Regions from separate parts of the Peribacillus sp. FSL P2-0133 genome, predicted to be linked through region 3. Evidence: riboswitches for the same ligand, from Rfam matches in the RefSeq annotation. Region 3 holds a riboswitch; each other region holds the start of a gene.

Region 1 (6,596 bases), 2.1 Mb from region 3:
CAATTCACATGGCTGGTCAAAAGAGCGGATGATGTCAGCCATCCACGCCCGCAGCAGGGATAATGCGAGGACACCGATTCAGTGGAATGACTCCCGGAACGCGGGATTCACGAAAGGGACGCCTTGGATTAAGGTTAATCCCAATTTCCCCGTGATTAATGCAGAAAAAGCCTATAATGATCCGAATTCCATTTTTCATTTTTATAAAAAGCTTATCCAATTACGCAAGAAACATGAAGTCGTCGTTTATGGCCGTTTTGAACTGCTATGGCCGGATGATGAACGAATATTTGCCTACACGAGATCGTTTGAAGATGAAAGGCTTTTGGTTCTATGCAACTTTAGAGAAGAGCAGGCCTCCTATACTTTGCCTGAAGAACTGCATGCATATTCAGCCACAAGGCTGATCGGCAATTATGGGCAGGAGGAAGAAGGAATCTCCAGCAAACCTCTGCGTCCATATGAATGCCGTGTTTATCATTTGAAATGAAAAAAGGACCTGTTCTCCTTAGAACAGGTCCTTTGTGTATTATTTTGATTTAAGGTCACATTCCTCTAGGGGAATGATTTTCGTTTTATGCTTGATTTTATAGCCGAACCAAAGGACGAAAAATAAAATTAAGCCAATGTAGGAAACAAACATTGAATTCCAGTCGATCCCATCGCTGCTGAAAGCTTGATAGCCTTGTCCGATGATAATGATAATACAAAGGACAAGTGCGAATATAGGCCCGAATGGGAAGCCTTTTGCCCGGAATGGTAAATCATTCATATCAAGGCCTTGAGCTACGTAAGCTTTGCGGAACCGATAATGGGCAATCGCAATCCCGACCCAGGTGACGAATCCCGCCATGCCTGAAGCGTTCAATAACCAGATATAAACGACGCCATCACCGAAAAATGAAGCTAAGAATGCAACGCAGCCTACTAAAGAAGTCACGATAAGTGCATTCACGGGTACCCCTCTTTTATCTAACTTGCCTAGGAATTTCGGTGCTTTCCCATCACGTGCCAAGTCCCATAGCATACGGGTTGAAGCGTACATGCCAGAGTTACCGGCAGAGAGTACGGATGATAGAATGATCGCGTTCATGATGGATGCAGCAAATGCAAGGCCGGCCCGTTCAAATACAAGCGTGAATGGACTTACGGCAACATCTTCACTCAATAAACGTGAATCGGTAAACGGAATGATCATTCCAATTACAAAAATGGCAAGGATATAGAATAAGATGATGCGCCAGAAAACGGATCTGATCGCTTTTGGGATATTTTTTTCTGGATCCTCACTTTCACCAGCAGTCACTCCAAGCAATTCCGTTCCTTGGAATGAAAAGCCGGCAGCCATGAATACGCCCAGGATCGTGAAGAACCCTCCGTTAAAGGGACCTTCGCCCATTGTGAAATTGGAAAAACCAATTGGGTCTTTCCCACCCATGATTCCGAGAATGATCAGAACACCCGTGATCAAGAAAATGATGACTGTCACGACTTTGATCATGGCAAACCAGAACTCTGTTTCCCCGAAACCTTTAACTGACATGTAATTGATAAGAAACATAGTGATTAACGCAATGGCACTCCAGATAAATGAAGGGCTATCCGGGAACCAGAACTTCATAATTAAGACAACGGCAGCCAATTCAGCGGCAATGGTGATTGCCCAGTTATACCAGTAGTTCCAACCAATCGCAAAACCGAAAGACGGATCGACGAATTTGGATGCATAGACACGGAACGAACCGGCCACTGGCATGAACGCTGCCATTTCTGCAAGACTTGTCATTAAGTAATAAACCATGATGCCGATGACCGCGTATGCCACCAAAGCACCGCCGGGACCGGCTGAATGAATGGCCCCGCCACTTGCTAAAAATAAACCTGTTCCAATCGTTCCACCTAATGAAATCATCATTAAATGACGCGCTTTCAGGCTCCTTTTCAGTTCAGTAGGGCTTGATGGTGATTGTGAATTTGACAATTGATGTTACACTCCTTTTTATTGGAAGGGAACGAAAAATAAAAAAACAGCAGTCGAAAAAGATCGACGGCTGTTTATAATAAACCCGTTTATCCTTCCGAAGATAGCTCCCCACGCTTTTTTGAAAAAACGTGACAGTGGTGTTCCTGTTCGGTAACACCGCCAGCGAGAATATACATGGAATATACCCTAACTTCGGCAACTTATCCTTTCAAACGGAGTCTTGAATTTTCCAGAATCTCGTCCGTTTTACTTTTATAAGCTGCAGCCTCTAACTCATCGGTAAATGAGGAAGTATTCAATTTTCTAAAATCGTTGCGTCAGCTTGTAAGTGACGTCGGACGATAGTGCTCATGAAATTCATTCAATCGCAATAGATTGCTAGTAATTGAGTAAACTTTACTATATCAAAATTATAAAATAATCTCATGAATATCGCAATGATTATTTTATGTGGTTATTTTTTCCTAGTTAATGAATGATGGGCAAGGAAGATTTTAATTGACGATATACCAAAATAAAGCAATGTGATAACTAAACGGTCCTCCTTTTTATAAGGGCGTAGTCCAGTTTTACATGTTTGACCACTTCAGGATTCTCAAATAGGTCCACTGCCATTTTCCCAATCCATTCCAGCGGTAAGGAAATGGTCGTGATGTCGAGCATTTCACTCAGGCTATCATTATTGAAACCGAGAATGGCCACATCTTCCGGGACCCTTATACCCGATTTCTTAGCGGTAAGAATGAAGCCTGCCGCCGTGTCATCATTCGTGATGATGATGGCTTCAGGTTTATCTATCATCGAATTCCATTCCTGAAACAATTGTTCACCGTCTTTGATGTGATAACTGCCTTCAAACAGCCATTCTTTATTGTTTATCAGTTGATGTTTACTCATGATATCGTTAAAGGCCTTTGTACGATGGGAACTATTTCTGCTCTTTTTACGGCCGAGGCTGTATCCGATTTTCTTATATCCTTTAGCAATCACGTACTCAAGGGCACAGGAGAAAGCTGCATAATGATCAATGCTGATGGATGAGAATTCAGCCTGGGCTGTATCCTCACATAAAATAATCGGTCCGTATTTTTGATAATCCAAAAGGATTTTCATTTCCGAAATCCTTGAACAAACGATAATGCCATCGAGCTGCTTCATTTGCAGCATATTAAAAGCCTCGATTTCTTTCTCTCTGTCATAGTTTGTTTGAAAGATGACGATATGACAGCCAATTGCATTTGCCTGTTTAGTGATTCCGTTAACGATTGCCCCGTAATATGGGTGATTGTTGAAGGGGATGATTATGCCGATAAGATTTGTTTTACCTTTAGAAAGATGAATGGCATTTATGTTTCTCGTATAATTCAAACGATCGATGGCTTCTAAGACGCTCTTTCTTTTATCGGGGCTTACATATGGATGATCATTCAATACACGGGACACTGTTGAGACAGATACACCGGCACATTGAGCTATTTCTTTAATATTTGTCATGGTATCACCGTTTTTTCTTTTTTTATATTGTACAGTATGAAACCCATTTCAGGGCAAGAGAACAGTGCGGGGCTGCTGAAGATTTCTTCAAATAAGGTCTTGTTCTGGTATGGGTTTCATCCTTTAAGATTGTTTTAAGTCTTAGAGGAGGAGGAGATCATGATGTTCCAAACTTTAATCACCCTTTTTGTGCTTTGCGGAATCGAATTGGGATTTGCTTACTTGGCAATTTCCTTGAAAAAATGAGTGGCAATGCACATGGAATGCGTGAAATCCGCGTTTACTCGTGAATTTTGGCACTTTACTCGTGAAATTCACACATTTACTCGTGAATTTTGGCACTTTACTCGTAAAATCCGCGCATTTACTCGTGAATTTCACACCGTCCCGAAATAGCCCCCATAGTTTATATTCACCATTAAGACCCCACAATATAATATAACTTCAGCGTTAGTTTCATGTACGGAATGACTGACTGTCAGGAAGCTCCCTAGTGGAGCTTCCTGACAGTTTTTTGCTGTGTGTAAAAGTCATTGTCCTTTTTTGAAATGTTTGAAAAAATAGTTTCACTTTTTTTGTATATTTGTGTATAGTATAAAATAAGTTGTGCGCGGGAAACTTTTTAGCCTTTACGACAATGTAAAAAATTTACACTTAATTTTGCGTATGGCAAACTATTTTAGAAAGATGAAAAAGGGAGGGAATATGGATGGGTTTTCTGAAATCTATTGGGAGCGTGCTTGCTGCATTGCTGATTTTAACGGGGTGCGGCAATGATACGGTCGAAAGTGATAAAGGCAATGGTAAGTTGAATGTCGTTGCAACAACGGGAATGATTGGAGATTTGGTTGAGAATATCGGCGGTAAACATGTCGAGGTCACCAGTTTAATGGGTCCGGGAGTCGACCCCCATCTATATAAAGCGACGCAGGGTGATGTTAAGAAACTGGATTCGGCTGATATGATTTTTTATAACGGTGTGCACCTTGAAGGGAAAATGACGGATATATTTGAAATGATGAGCAAGGATAAACCGACGATTGCCGTAACGGAGGACTTCAAGGAGAACCAACTTCGCAAAGTGAGTGCAACGGAACATGATCCCCACGTATGGTTCGATGTAAAGCTTTGGATCGTTGCGGCGGAGGCAGTTAAGAAAGAATTGATTGCCAATGATCCGGACCATGAAGCAGAGTTTCGTGAAAATTATGAAGAGTACGTCCTGCAATTGGAGGAACTTGATAAATATGTTCAAGACGAAATTAATAAAATACCAAAAGATCAACGGGTGCTCGTTACGGCACATGATGCTTTTGGGTACTACGGTCAGTCTTACGGACTTGACGTAAGAGGTCTCCAAGGGATCAATACATTATCGGAATATGGATCAAAAGATGTGACGGACATGCGGAATTATCTTGTGGAGAACAAAATTAAAGCGATTTTCATTGAGTCAAGTGTACCAAGGAAGGCCATCGAGGCTGTCATTCAAGGAGCAGGTAAGCAGGGGCACAAGGTGGAAATCGGCGGTGAATTGTTCTCGGATGCCATGGGTGAAAAAGGGACGGAAGAAGGAACGTATATCGGAATGGTCCGTCATAATACCGACACAATCGTCCGTGCTTTGAAATAAGGGGGAGAAACTATGAATCTAGCAGCTTTGAAGGTCGAGAATTTAACGATTGCTTATCATAAGAAGCCGGTTGTCGAAGATGTCTCATTTGAGGTGCCGGAAGGGAATTTAATCGGTATCATTGGTCCCAATGGAGCAGGGAAGTCCACATTGATAAAGGGGATACTCGAATTGATCCCCAAAATATCGGGGCAAATCACAATAAAGGGTTCTACTTATAAATCGATGAGGAAGAGTATCGGCTATGTACCACAACGGGAGTCAGTGGATTGGGATTTTCCGACCAACGCACTCGATGTCGTGATGATGGGCAGATATGGTCATCTCGGATGGCTGAAGCGACCAGGTAAGTCCGAAAGGCAGAAGGGGATGGAGTGCCTGGAAAAGGTGGGGATGGCTGAATACGCTAACCGTCAGATCAGCCAGCTATCAGGTGGACAGCAGCAACGGATATTCCTGGCCCGTGCATTGGCACAGGAAGCGGATATTTATTTTATGGATGAACCGTTCGTAGGGGTGGATGCCGCAACAGAGAAAGCAATCATACAATTGCTGATGGAATTGAAGGAAAAAGGCAAAACCGTTCTGGTTGTGCACCATGATCTATCCACTGTGAAGGAATATTTCGACTGGACGATGTTATTGAATAAAAAGGTGATGAAAATAGGTCCGACGGAGGAAGTATTCATTCCCGAACACTTACAGGCAACATATGGAGGCCGCCTAGCGATACTATCAGACACGAAGTCCGGCCTTTTATTAAAATGAGGTGTACATGATGAACATACTGGATATTATTACTGATCCAAATACAAGGTGGATATTGCTTGGCACGATGTTCCTCGGATTAAGCAGCGGGGTCATCGGCAGCTTTGCCTACCTCAGAAAGCAGTCTTTGCTTGGCGACACGCTCGCACATGCAGCGTTACCCGGTATCTGTGTCGCCTTTATGTTAACTGGAGTGAAATCCACTTCCTACTTTCTAATAGGTGCTGCCCTGGCTGGCTTAGTGGCTGTCTTCTTGATCAGTGTGCTAACGAGATACAGTAAGATCAAGCAGGATGCGGCCTTGGGAATCGTCTTATCTTCCTTCTTTGGCTTCGGAATTGTCATGCTTACACAGATTCAGCAGAGTGAGTATGGAAACCAGAGTGGATTGGATACTTTTTTATTTGGGCAGACGGCGTCAATGGTCATGTCAGATGTATATATGATGATGACGGTTTCCTTTATTCTCATTTTCACTTGTACCGTATTTTTTAAAGAGTTCAAATTACTTTCCTTTGACCCTGGGTTTGCTAAGGGGATGGGATTGCCGGTTGTTTTTCTGGATTATTTCATCATGATGCTGATCGTGGCAGCTGTGGTGATCGGTATCCAGGCTGTAGGCGTCGTATTGATGGCATCTTTACTGATCACGCCTGCGGTTTCTGCGAGGTATTGGACTGAGCGGCTGCATATCATGGTCATCCTGTCTGGTATATT
Region 2 (6,596 bases), 950 kb from region 3:
GGATGGAGCAGAATTCATCATTAATCCTTACGATGAGTATGCAGTTGAAGAAGCAATCCAGGTACGTGATGCACAAGGCGGCGAAGTAACGGTTATTTCTGTCGGAACAGAAGAGTCTGAAAAGCAATTACGTACAGCGCTGGCAATGGGTGCTGACAAAGCCGTATTGATAAATATAGAAGACGACATAGAAAATGGCGACCAATTCACGACTGCCAAAATTATAGGTGAATACTTAAAAGGTAAAAATGCCGATTTAATCATTGCAGGAAACGTTGCAATCGATGGCGGTTCTGGTCAAGTGGGACCACGCGTTGCCGAAATTTTAGAAATTCCTTATATTACAACCATTACTAAACTTGACATCGCAAATGGAAATGTAAGCGTTATCCGTGATGTTGAAGGGGACTCTGAAACGATCGAAGCATCCCTTCCATTGTTGGTGACAGCTCAACAAGGGCTAAATGAGCCGCGTTATCCATCATTGCCAGGAATCATGAAAGCGAAGAAAAAACCGCTTGAACAATTGGAATTGGATGACCTGGATTTGGAAGAAGAAGATGTTGAGGCAAAAACAAAAACGATTGAAATTTACCTTCCTGCTAAAAAAGAAGCTGGAAAAGTATTGGACGGAGAAATCAGTGATCAAGTTAGTGAACTTGTTCAATTATTACGAAGTGAAGCAAAAGTGATTTAATCTTAAACGCTACTTTTCTAAACAACACACCCGACAAAAATGAAAAATAGAGCACAGGAGGTTTTTATAAATGGCTAGAAAGTTTCTTGTATTGGGCGAAGTTCGTGACGGTTCACTAAGAAATGTATCATTTGAAGCTATCGGTGCGGCTAAACTTGCTGCAGATGGCGGGGAAATCGTAGGTGTTTTAGTTGGTGACAGTGTTCAAAATTTCGGAAATGAATTGATCCAGTATGGCGCAGACCGGGTTGTGGCAGTAGAGAATGATCAATTGAAACAATATACTTCAGATGGATATGCGCAAAGCTTGCTTGCCGTCATCGAGCAGGAAAAGCCAGAAGGGATTTTCTTTGGACATACAGCCCTAGGAAAAGACCTTGCACCTAAATTGGCTGGAAAGCTTGAATCAGGTTTGATCTCGGACGTTACATCCATTGAAGAAGAAGGTGGAAATATCGTTTTCACCCGCCCGATATATTCTGGTAAAGCATTTGAAAAGAAAATTGTTACGGATGGCGTGATATTCGCGACAATCCGTCCGAACAATATCGAACCATTAGCGAAAGATGAGTCCCGCTCTGGTGATGTTTCTACATTAAGTGTGGACATTAAGGATTTACGCACAATCATTAAAGATGTTGTTAGAAAAGCTAGCGAAGGGGTCGACCTTTCAGAAGCGAAAGTAATCATCGCAGGTGGACGGGGCGTGAAAAGTGAAGATGGTTTTGAACCATTAAAGGAACTTGCACAAGTTCTTGGCGGAGCGGTAGGAGCTTCTCGCGGAGCATGTGATGCGGACTATTGCGATTACTCTTTGCAAATCGGGCAAACAGGTAAAGTCGTAACACCTGACCTTTATATCGCCTGCGGAATTTCCGGTGCGATCCAGCATTTAGCGGGGATGTCCAACTCCAAGGTTATCGTTGCTATCAATAAAGACCCGGAAGCTAACATATTCAATGTGGCTGATTATGGAATTGTCGGAGACCTTTTCGAAGTCGTTCCATTACTTACGGAAGAATTCAAAAAACTAAAAGTTAACGCTTAATAGAGATAATACAGATAAGGGGGCAAGACATTTGGCATAAGCCGATACATGTCTTGCCCCTTTATTTGGGCTAAGAGGCAAGGACTCCGGCCTGCATATTTATTCTTATTTTGGACATCCTACCACTGAAGCAAAATATTAGCATCGATTCGAGCAACAATGGTATACTGTCTTTAGTTATTTGAGTAAATTTGAGGAGGAAATATATATGGCTATTGTAAATGCAACTGACCAAACTTTCACAACAGATACTAGCGAAGGTGTTGTTCTTGTAGATTTTTGGGCTCCGTGGTGCGGACCTTGTAAAATGATCGCTCCTGTTCTTCAAGAGCTTGATACTGAAATTGGCGATACAGCAAAAATCGTAAAAGTGGATGTAGATGAAAACCAAGAAACAGCAGGAAAATTCGGTGTGATGAGCATCCCGACATTAATCGTCCTTAAAGACGGTGAAGTGGTTGATAAGGTTGTTGGTTTCCAACCTAAAGAAGCACTTGCTGAACTTATTGCAAAACACGCGTAATAGTAAGATAGCTAAAAAAAGCTTCAAGTCTGCGGACTTGAAGCTTTTTTCGCTATCTTGATATATAATGATTGTAAAAATGGGAGAACAGGAGGCTGAAAGCATGAATCAACAAATAAAGAATAAACTTGCCCTTCTTCCCGATCAACCTGGTTGTTATTTAATGAAAGATCGTCAGGGAACGATCATATATGTAGGCAAAGCGAAGGTGTTGAAAAATCGTGTCCGTTCTTATTTTACGGGATCTCATGATGGAAAAACATTTCGGCTCGTGAATGAGATTGAGGATTTCGAATACATCGTCACCTCTTCCAATATCGAGGCTCTAATTTTAGAGTTGAACTTAATCAAAAAACATGACCCAAAATATAATGTCATGCTAAAGGATGATAAGACGTATCCTTTCATCAAGCTGACTGCGGAACGCCACCCACGTCTAATCATTACGCGAAAAGTAAAAAAAGACAAAGGGAAATATTTCGGTCCTTATCCGAATGCATTTGCTGCTAACGAAACGAAGAAATTGCTCGACCGCATCTATCCCCTAAGAAAATGCAATACTTTACCGGATCGCGTTTGTCTCTACTATCATCTTGGCCAGTGCCTGGCCCCGTGTGTATATGAAGTAGAGGAACAGGAATATAAAAAAATGGTGGATGATATCAACCGGTTCTTGAACGGCGGGCATACTGAAATAAAAAAAGAACTGACTGAAAAAATGCTATTGGCATCAGAAGAGCTCGATTTCGAGAGGGCCAAGGAGTTCCGTGACAAGATTGCCCACATTGATATTACGATGGAGAAGCAAAAAATGATGACGACCGATTTCATCGACAGGGATGTATTTGGCTTTGCCTATGATAAAGGCTGGATGTGCGTTCAGGTATTTTTTGTCCGGCAGGGTAAATTAATAGAAAGGGATGTTTCACTTTTTCCGGTCTACGATGAACCCGAACAGGAACTTCTCACATTCCTAGGTCAGTTTTACGAGATTACGAACCATTTTAAACCAAAGGAAATCTTGCTGCCTGAATCAGTGGATGCCGAAATGGCCGAAGGGCTGCTTGGGGTCAAAACGATTCATCCCAAAAGGGGAGCGAAAAAAGACATGCTTAATTTGGCGAATAAAAATGCCTCCATCGCCCTTCAGGAAAAATTCTCTTTGATTGAGAGGGATGAAGAAAGAACGATCAATGCGGTGGAAAACCTCGGGAACCAACTGGGTATCTACACCCCGCATCGAATTGAAGCTTTCGATAACTCCAATATCCAGGGAAGTGACCCTGTTTCCGCTTTAGTCGTGTTCATTGATGGGAAGCCGGAAAAAAGAGAGTACCGAAAATATAAGATCAAGACGGTCCAGGGACCTGATGATTATGAATCGATGCGTGAAGTGGTCAGAAGAAGGTATTCACGAGTATTGAAAGAAGGGCTGCCGCTTCCGGACTTGATCATCATTGATGGCGGAAAGGGACATGTCGAAGCCGTTCGGGATATTTTGGAAAATGAATTGGGCCTTGATATTCCGCTTTCAGGCCTCATTAAGGATGAAAAGCATAGGACATCGCAATTGATGATCGGAAATCCTCTTGAAATCGTACCTCTTGATTCACGGAGCCAGGAATTTTACCTATTGCAAAGAATTCAGGATGAAGTGCATCGGTTCGCGATTACTTTTCATCGCCAGCTACGCGGGAAAAATGCGGTTCACTCCCAGCTTGATGATATTCCAGGAGTAGGGGAAAAACGAAGGAAGCAATTATTAAGGCATTTTGGATCATTGAAGAAAATCAAAGAGGCAACAGTCGAGGAAATCATGGAAGCTGGTATGCCAAAAGGGGTAGCCGAGGGAATCGTTAGAAAATTACAAGAATAATCTTGCTACCGATGAATCACTATGCTATGATTAAAAGGAATTTTTAACTAGACAACTTAAAAGTGCTGATAGAGGTGCGGAATTCAAGAGTAAAAACCTGGAGAAGTATGAGCTTCCATGAAAGGTTTTGAAAGGGGATGACGCCGAAGGAAGACAAGACTCATACCTTGTTTTCCTGGTCCGACATTTAATAAATGGCGGATTGTCAGGGTTTATACCCTGGAGAGCTATCTCACTGTGTTTACAGTATTAGATATGTGATCACAGCAATGAGATATTTCTCATTGCTTTTTTTATTGCCTAAAAAGTAGAGAGGGTGCATGAGGATGGCATTAATCGTTCAAAAATTCGGCGGAACATCCGTCGGTAGCGTAGAAAAAATCAAAAATGTTGCCAATCGGGTAATCGAGGAAGCGGAGAATGGAAATGAGGTAGTCGTCGTTGTTTCAGCAATGGGAAAAACGACGGACCAATTGGTTTCCATGGCCCGTGATATTTCCGGAACCCCGAGCAAAAGGGAAATGGATATGCTATTGACTACTGGGGAACAGGTAACGATTTCCCTGTTAACGATGGCATTGATTGAAGAAGGACATGAAGCCATTTCGTATACTGGCTGGCAGGCTGGAATGCAAACGGAATCCGTTCATGGGAATGCCCGGATTTTAAACATCGATGCTTCAAGGATTCAAGCTCAGCTTCAAGAGAAGAAAATAGTGGTCGTGGCCGGTTTCCAGGGTAACGATGTAAATGGGGAAATCACTACCTTGGGGCGAGGCGGTTCCGATACGACGGCGGTTGCCATCGCTGCAGCGCTGAATGCGGATAGATGCGATATTTATACGGATGTAACGGGTGTTTTCACAACGGATCCACGCTACATAAAAGGCGCGCGAAAGCTCCAATCCATTTCTTACGATGAAATGCTGGAACTTGCCACCCTGGGGGCGGGCGTCCTTCATCCAAGGGCTGTCGAATATGCAAAAAATTATCAAATTCCGCTTGAAGTCCGTTCAAGCATGGAGAGAGAATCAGGAACGATCATTGAGGAGGAAGCAACTATGGAAGAAAACTTAATTGTACGCGGCATTGCTTTTGAAGACAGTATTACGAGGGTCACAATTTATGGTTTGCCCCAATCACTTGGTGCATTATCCACAATCTTCACGACACTTGCGAAAAACCGGATTAATGTGGACATCATCATTCAAAGCATGACCGCCGAGGATACGACCAATCTATCTTTTTCCACAAAAAGTGAAGATACGGAAGCGGCCTTGATCGTGCTGGAAAATAATAAAGAACGATTGGGATTCGACCGGGTCGAAACGGAGAGCGGGTTGGCCAAAGTGTCCATCGTCGGATCTGGTATGGTATCCAATCCCGGAGTGGCTGCCGAGATGTTTGAAGTGATGGCCAATACAGGCATCCAGGTGAAAATGGTCAGCACATCGGAAATTAAAGTTTCGACTGTCGTCAATGAAAAGGAAATGGTGAAGGCGGTTGAATCTCTTCATGAAGCATTTAAACTTGGTCAGCATGTAAATGTGCTAGCTTAAGTCTCAGGAGTCCAATAAAAAACAGACTTCCGGTAAAAGGGTAAGTCTGTTTTAAGGGCTCATTAGATTGGATCTCTGGGATCCCATTGGATGGTGAATATCACTTTTTTTGCGCGGCGTTTGATTTCTTCCGTTGATTCGCTGAGGAATTTTTTTTGCAGTGAAAACTGCTCGGCAAGGAAACCGGCTTCAAGCTGGAAGTGACAATCAGGGTGTAAATCCAGGCGGCGGCTGATTATTTCACCCGTCAGGGATAATTCCATCTCGTGTTTCGTATATTTCAAGATTTCCAGATTGCCCCATCCAGCGCTTTGGAAAAATTCAATAACTTCCTGATCGCCATTCAATGGGAATTTTCTTGCTAATTGTTTACCTGCCCAATAGAGGATTTGATTAGAATCTTTTCCGAGAATATCGCTCAATAGAACTTCTCTGATTAATTCGTACCCGAAAGCTGGAACTTTGAATTCTTCAGTTTGAATTTCTTCAGTATGAATCTCTTCTTCTATCGCAGCAGCAATATTTTTTTTCATAATTTATCGCCTCTTTCTGTAAATCTATTATAAACGTATTTCTTTTGCAAATTATACTGTTTTTTATTTATTTAAATAACAATTGGAAAAAAATGAGAAATTATTCCGAGATATTAATAGATTAATTAATAATTTCTCCAAAATATATACTTGACAGATAAAAAATAGACAATTTAATCCAAAAAAATCTATTCTGAAAAAGAGATTTCTTGTATCCGTTTTCTTGACGCACATAGAAGTCAGGAGTAAAATGGACATGTCACATAATTGTAAAGGGAGTATAGAGGAGTTTTCTGACTCTATACTATATTTTCACGCGGAGATAAAAGGTAGCCACCAGATTATCTTTGCATGATTTTT
Region 3 (6,596 bases):
AAGGCTTGGTTTTAAACGAAAAAAGTGCCAATTTTGACATCTTACATATTTTATCCGGAAAGTTTTTGAACAAACGAGCCTGTATCCACCTTGGATCAGGCTTTAATGTATATATAGAAAATTAATCACGAGAGATATTACGTTTATAGACTTTGAAAAAAATCATGCTTGAATCTGCGATTGTCTAGAATTCTTTTTAAAAATCACTTTCGCTTTAAAATGTGAGAACAAATAACAGCCTATAATCACAATACCACTACCAATTCCTTGTACCCACGTCATTTTTTCACCTAATAATAGAAAGGCTAAAATTGCAGTGAAAATAGGATTAAAATTCAAGAAAATACCTGATGTTGTTGTACCTAATTTTTGTACACCAATGTTCCAAAGTACCATACATGCTACTGTTGAGATAACGCCTGTATATAAAATAGATTGGATGAAAGAAGTATTTATATTAGACACTGTAAAATTAGAAAAATTAAACGGAAGAAGGACTATAAGTCCAAATATACCAGAATATAATGTAGACATCATGGGTGTAGTTGTTATCATGGCCCATTTGCTACAAACGGAATATATTCCCCAAACGCATACAGCAGCCATCATATATAAATCACCTGTATTAAATCGCAATGAAAGAAATAGATCAATATTTCCTTTTGAAAGTACAAGTATTACGCCAATAAGCGAAAAAAACATAGAAAACATTTGTAGAATATTAATTCTTTCTTTTAAAAGGAAAAATGAAAAAACAGCAATTGAAATCATGTTTAATGTTGATATTAATCCAACATTAGTGGCGGATGTTTTCTCTAATGCTGCAAATTGTAAAAGATTAAATAGAACCACACCAGTAATTCCCATCAAAAATAAAGGAAGGATTGCAGTTCGAGGGGGAAATATCTTTCTTTCTTTCCACCATACAATTGGCAAAAGACAACTAATAGCAATGATCCACCTTAAACTCGTCAAAGTCATCGGAGAAGCATGACCGACAAGCGATTTTCCTACGACAAAGTTCCCGCCCCATAATAAACTTGTTAAAAGTAATAACGAAAAATAATAATACTGCATATCTTTTTGCTCCTTTTCAGCTTTCACAGTTTAAGTGAAAAAAGATCGAAGCCATTGTGCACAATGACATTTCAATTTTCATAATTAATTACTGCTAATTTTAACATTATAGTTCGTTACTTTATATATTATTTTGTATAATAGAAGAAACTTAAAATAATAATAAAAAATATTACTGATATACAGAATTAAATTAAGTTTTGCTATTGGGATGATACTGTTTTTGGAACAATTGTAAAAGGAGTGACTATAAGTGGAATCTATCGTAAGCAAGGTTCTAGATAATGTTGATATTCAAATTTTAGATTTACTACAAAAGGATGCACAATTAAGCAATACTGAGCTTGCAAAGCGTGTCAAGTTATCTCCACCAGCTATACATTCAAGGATAAAACGTTTGGAAAATGAAGGATTTATTAATGGACAAGTAGCAATTTTAAACCAGGAGAAGCTAGGTTTTGATTTATTATGTTTTATTTTTATGAGTACGAATATACATCAAGCTGAAAAACTGGAAGTTTTGGAGAAGGCATTAGCTTCTATGTCAGAAGTATTAGAGTGCCATTGTTTAACAGGTGAGTATGATTATCTTTTAAAAGTGGCTAACAAAGATCGGAAGGAATTAGAAATATTTATTAGAAAGCTAAATAAACTAGGCATAACAAGAATTCAAACTAGCCTAGCTCTCAGAGAAATTAAATATTCAACAGTTTTACCCATATAGAAAAAAAGTCCCGTTCGTAAAAGTACACTTTTACGAACGTTTTTTGATAGAACAAGAGAGAGAAAAGTAGAAGAAGGAATAAAAAAATGAAGTCCTTAAATTTGGAAACATACAAATCTGCAGCATGGATCAAAATGAAGGACCGCAACTTCAGGCCATGAGAAAAAAGGGGTTGGATAAAAAAACTTGTCAAAAAAAATAGCCTTTGCTAAAAAAGAACATAGGCTATTTATTCATTATCAAGTTATTTGAGTAGATATAAATCCATTTTTAATTTGAACTATAATGTTCGCTCAAAATTTTGAACGTCTTTTGATTTTGTTAAGGAGGATTATAGATTGGATAATAAGGAACGACTCTGTCTTTCAATAATTACATATCAACATCACTAGAAATACTAAGCTTATGATCAATCCCCGATTAAATCATTGCTATAGAAAATTTGAAAAATTTAAAATTCCTACTTGATGCACCATATATTTTTCTTGAAAATGTAAATTCTCCTTTTGCCCTTAATCTTATAAAATCATTATATGCTCAACTAGTTTAAGCACTGAGCCGTGCATCGATTAAAAAGCAGTACACTTCTTTCGGAGTTGCACTGCTTTTTTTAATTTCTCCCGTTTATTATGATTTTTAATCAGAAAATCGGTATTGAAGACTCGCTTAATGAAACATAAAGTTTAATTACTTAACAAAATTGCTTCTGCGTTACTCGGTTGAAGAGCTATTTGTAGTGCACTTTTTTCTTCATAGTTTAAAGGGACCAATGGTAAGCGGACACCTCCAACATTTAACCCCCGCATATTTAATGCTGATTTTACCGGCGCTGGGCTTGGTGCAGCAAATAATGCCTTCATAATTGGAAGAAGGTTACGATGTGCAGTGGCAGCACCATGGACATCACCATTTTTAAAGCTATTGATCATTTCTTGCATTTCATTACCAATTATGTGTGAAGCAACCGAAACAATGCCTGTTCCACCGATGGCTAAAACCGGTAGTGTTAACCCATCATCGCCGCTGTACAATGTAAAATCGCTAGTTGTCTTGCTTATGATTTGTGCCATGGCATCTAAGTCACCACTTGCCTCTTTTACTGCCACAATATTGTTGATTTTTGAGAGGCTAACAATCGTCTCCACTGACATGTTCACAACACTTCGTCCTGGGATATTATAAAGCATTACCGGCAATGATGTTGAATGGGCAATAGCACTAAAGTGCTGAAATAATCCTTCTTGAGACGGCTTGTTATAATATGGGGTAACGAGCATGATTCCGTCGACTCCTGCTGCCTCTGCTTGTTTTGTTAAGCTGATAGAAGCCTTCGTGTTATTTGAGCCAGTTCCAGCTATGACTGGAACTCTTCCATCAACAAATTCTACAACAATTTTGAATAAATCGACTTTCTCTTCTTCAGTTAATGTAGGAGACTCTCCAGTTGTACCAGCTATTACTAATCCATCAGAACCATTAGCAATTAAATAATCTACTAAAGTTCTCGTAGCATTAAAATCAACCTCATCATTATGATTAAACGGGGTAACCATTGCGGTTAAAACTTGGCCAAAATTCATAACTTCACACCCTTTTGTATAATTTTTTAAAAAATTCAGAGGTGGTTTGGGCCATTCAGGAGTAAACGCAAAAAAGCAACAACGAGGATTCGCTGCTGCAGTAGAAACAATATTTATCAAAAAAATGTTTCCGCGCATAAGATAGCCCTCCATATAGTTTCCTATATGACAGTCCTGCATTTATTCAATAGCAGAACCAGCTTCAAGAACATGAGATTCTTTCCGCTTCGGCAAATTCCCCTTTCCACAATAGTCATAGGATCTCATTCTCCTCAAAATGTGTACTAATGGTCTTTGCTCCTCTATCCTCACTTCAAAAAGTATGAAGTAAGAAAATATTTAATTGACTGTAATATAACAAGGAATCCTTATTATTGCAAGGCCAATTTAAAATATTTTTTTAGAATACATGGATAATCAATGAAAATGGATACGGTATAGGGGCTGGATTTTTCTTTTTTAGTATTATGTAATCTCAACATTAATAGTTTTATAAAACAAACTGTATGAAAAGTTTCACTCTTTTATAGTCAGTTTTACAATTGATATATCTTATAGATAATTAGTATTTATCTTATGAATCCTTAGAATAATGATCAAGGTGGGGAGGACAACATGATAAATATAAAACTAACAAAGGAAAGAAAAGATATGAAAATCCGTGACGTTTGGGAAGCAAGAAAACGGATCGCTTCAATTTAAGGAGGACTCCATTGATTCAATTATACTATCATAATAAATTGAAAAGGGATGGCCATTAATGACATCAAGCTAATGTTAACAACCTATCCAAAGATAAAATTATCTTTCGTCCAATAAAAACTGATCAGAAGCAATTGCTTGCACGAGGGAAAAAAACCGGAGGAGTTCGACAGCATTGTAGCTGGCAATTTTACCAGCGAGTATGTTGCTGAAAATGGAAATAAATCCGTAGCCAACAAGATTAAACTTATTGAACTACTTGGTGCTTCCATTCCATTCAGGATTGGAACGAGTACGTATAAACAGCATACGTCGTTCCAAATCCATGAGCTGGAATGATAAAATCCATTAAGATCCGTGGGATTGTTAACAAAGAAAATTGATCAGGCATTGAACTGCGAAATGGACTGTACTAATTAGGAAAACTGAGGAAAGTTGCCCAAAACGCAATTCCACCGAGAAAAGTCGTTAACAGGAAGTTTGCATTAATAACGACCAGTGTTCGCAGAAATAATGAGAGCCCCGCTTGAAGAATAAATACCTGCTTTGGCCAAAGCATTATACGGATCTAAATTCCATAATTGTGCAGTATAACAGGATGTCTGGCCTTTCATTATCCATCCGTTACCACCGGAACTAGCACAACTTGTAAATGCTCTCTTGGTCTTGCCATTAAAACTGTCAACCCAAACATTTGCATAATAATCGTAAGGAGCAGCCGAATAAAACTTTAAGTAACCCCACGCCGTATGACAATACGCACTTCCTTTTAGCTGCACATATCCAATTTTCACACCGTTTTTATAAATATATTCCGTTTCATAAGTGATTGGGCTTTTAGAAGCACAACCTGTCGAATAAGGGTTTGTATTATCGTAGGACAAGGCAAATGCTTTATTCATCGGTCCAATCGCAAAAAACAGTCCAAAGACAAGCGTTATTACCATCACAATATTTAATAATTTTTTTATAATAACCTCTCTCCTTTCCTTCTTCTCGACTTTACCATATGAAAATTGGTATTTCTATGTACTTTGGAATCATTTACCATATATATAAATATTACTATAACCCGGATAACTACGTAGTTAAGGGATAGTTCCCCATTCACATCAAGCAATGGCAATTCATTACTACAAGCGAAAAATTATCTTAAGTTTTCCTCCAGAATCAATTTAAGTGAACGGAGGATTATTGGCCATAGGTATTTTTTGATTTATTAATATTTAAATTACACTGAACTAATATTTTATTAATAATGTAAAGTTACTATTTAAATTGGTAAACCACATAAAAATTTAAAAATGAGGAGGATATTTGTCTTTTTGCAAAATACTTACATAATTAAAGCGGCTAAACGATAAATAGGAGGAATTGATTTTGAAAGTGAAAAATAAATTTGCTGCAATGTTGACAGTTGTAACTGTAGGATTAACAACATCTTTATCAAATGTACAAGCATTCTCGGAATCTTCAAATTCAGATAATAAACGTAAACCGGAGCTCGTTTTTCCTGTAATCAGTGATGTACATATAGATGATGGATCATCTGCTGATATGAACAAGTTTAGAACAGCCATGGATCAATTAAACAAAGCTGCGCCTAAACAGGATGCTTTTGTTGTCGTTGGGGATTTAACGGACTATGGATACGCTACTGAATATGATAAGTTTTTCTCCATTTATAATGAGAAGAAACAAGGGGATGTCCAATCCATGTTTACAATGGGAAACCATGATTATTGGAATGGACTTTCAGTAGAAAAAGCACAAGATCGTTTTCTCGAGAAAACAGGAATGGATTCTCTTTACTATCATAAAAAAGTAAATGGATATGATTTTATTACGTTAAGTCCGGAAAATGGTAATACGCATGGTTTATATTCTGTTAATCAAATTAACTGGCTAGGCGAAAAGTTAGCTGCAGCAGAAAAAGAGAATCCGGACCAACCAATCTTTGTTTTTCTTCATCAACACATTAAAGGCACTGTGTATGGAAGTGACTTATGGGGAACTCAGGAAAATAAAGAACTTTTATATGATACATTAAAGAAACATCCACAGGTTATTACATTTTCAGGCCATTCTCATTATCCACTTGAAGACCCTAGAACGATTCATCAAAAAGACTTTACGTCTGTAGGCACGTCTTCTGTAAGTTATTTGGAATTAGAGCCGGGCAAACTTCAAGGGTTTCATCCTGAAGGATATCGGGATATTAGTCAAGGTATGATTGTAGAAGTTTATAATAATGAAGTTGTCCTTAAAAAACGTGACTTTCATAAAGACGATTGGACAGGAAAACCATGGGTAATCAAAAATCCTTCTAAAAAAAATAACTTTAAATATACAGACGATCGAGATCAGTTACCACCGGTTTTTGCAGTTAAAGACAAGGCTTCGATTGTAAAAGAAAAATCGACACTAAAAAGTTTAAATGTTACATTACCGCAGGCAAAAGATAACATGCTAGTACATTCTTATCACATTACAGCCAAAAACAAGGAAACAGG

Evidence for each region. A riboswitch is a leader RNA that binds a small molecule or an ion and turns the genes downstream of it on or off. The one in region 3 is predicted to bind lysine.
Region 1: another riboswitch for lysine. It lies ahead of MKY17_RS26140 (amino acid permease); the one in region 3 lies ahead of dapA (4-hydroxy-tetrahydrodipicolinate synthase).
Region 2: another riboswitch for lysine. It lies ahead of MKY17_RS20155 (aspartate kinase); the one in region 3 lies ahead of dapA (4-hydroxy-tetrahydrodipicolinate synthase).

The regions. Positions count from the first base shown of each region.
Region 1 covers NZ_CP150254.1:5,386,120-5,392,715, reverse strand. The annotation lists gene MKY17_RS26145 (alpha-glucosidase) at 1-490, shown strand, start outside; gene MKY17_RS26140 (amino acid permease) at 530-1,981, opposite strand; lysine riboswitch at 2,078-2,263, opposite strand; gene MKY17_RS26135 (LacI family DNA-binding transcriptional regulator) at 2,516-3,478, opposite strand; gene MKY17_RS26130 (zinc ABC transporter substrate-binding protein) at 4,188-5,111, shown strand; gene MKY17_RS26125 (metal ABC transporter ATP-binding protein) at 5,124-5,879, shown strand; gene MKY17_RS26120 (metal ABC transporter permease) at 5,887-6,596, shown strand, end outside.
Region 2 covers NZ_CP150254.1:4,188,364-4,194,959, reverse strand. The annotation lists gene MKY17_RS20175 (electron transfer flavoprotein subunit beta/FixA family protein) at 1-697, shown strand, start outside; gene MKY17_RS20170 (electron transfer flavoprotein subunit alpha/FixB family protein) at 768-1,745, shown strand; gene trxA (thioredoxin) at 1,954-2,268, shown strand; gene uvrC (excinuclease ABC subunit UvrC) at 2,372-4,144, shown strand; lysine riboswitch at 4,206-4,382, shown strand; gene MKY17_RS20155 (aspartate kinase) at 4,471-5,703, shown strand; gene MKY17_RS20150 (YslB family protein) at 5,766-6,236, opposite strand.
Region 3 covers NZ_CP150254.1:3,241,746-3,248,341, reverse strand. The annotation lists gene MKY17_RS15445 (DMT family transporter) at 163-1,077, opposite strand; gene MKY17_RS15440 (Lrp/AsnC family transcriptional regulator) at 1,331-1,801, shown strand; gene dapA (4-hydroxy-tetrahydrodipicolinate synthase) at 2,485-3,381, opposite strand; lysine riboswitch at 3,516-3,694, opposite strand; gene MKY17_RS15430 (hypothetical protein) at 4,222-4,422, shown strand; gene MKY17_RS15425 (DUF2690 domain-containing protein) at 4,569-4,985, opposite strand; gene MKY17_RS15420 (metallophosphoesterase) at 5,470-6,596, shown strand, end outside.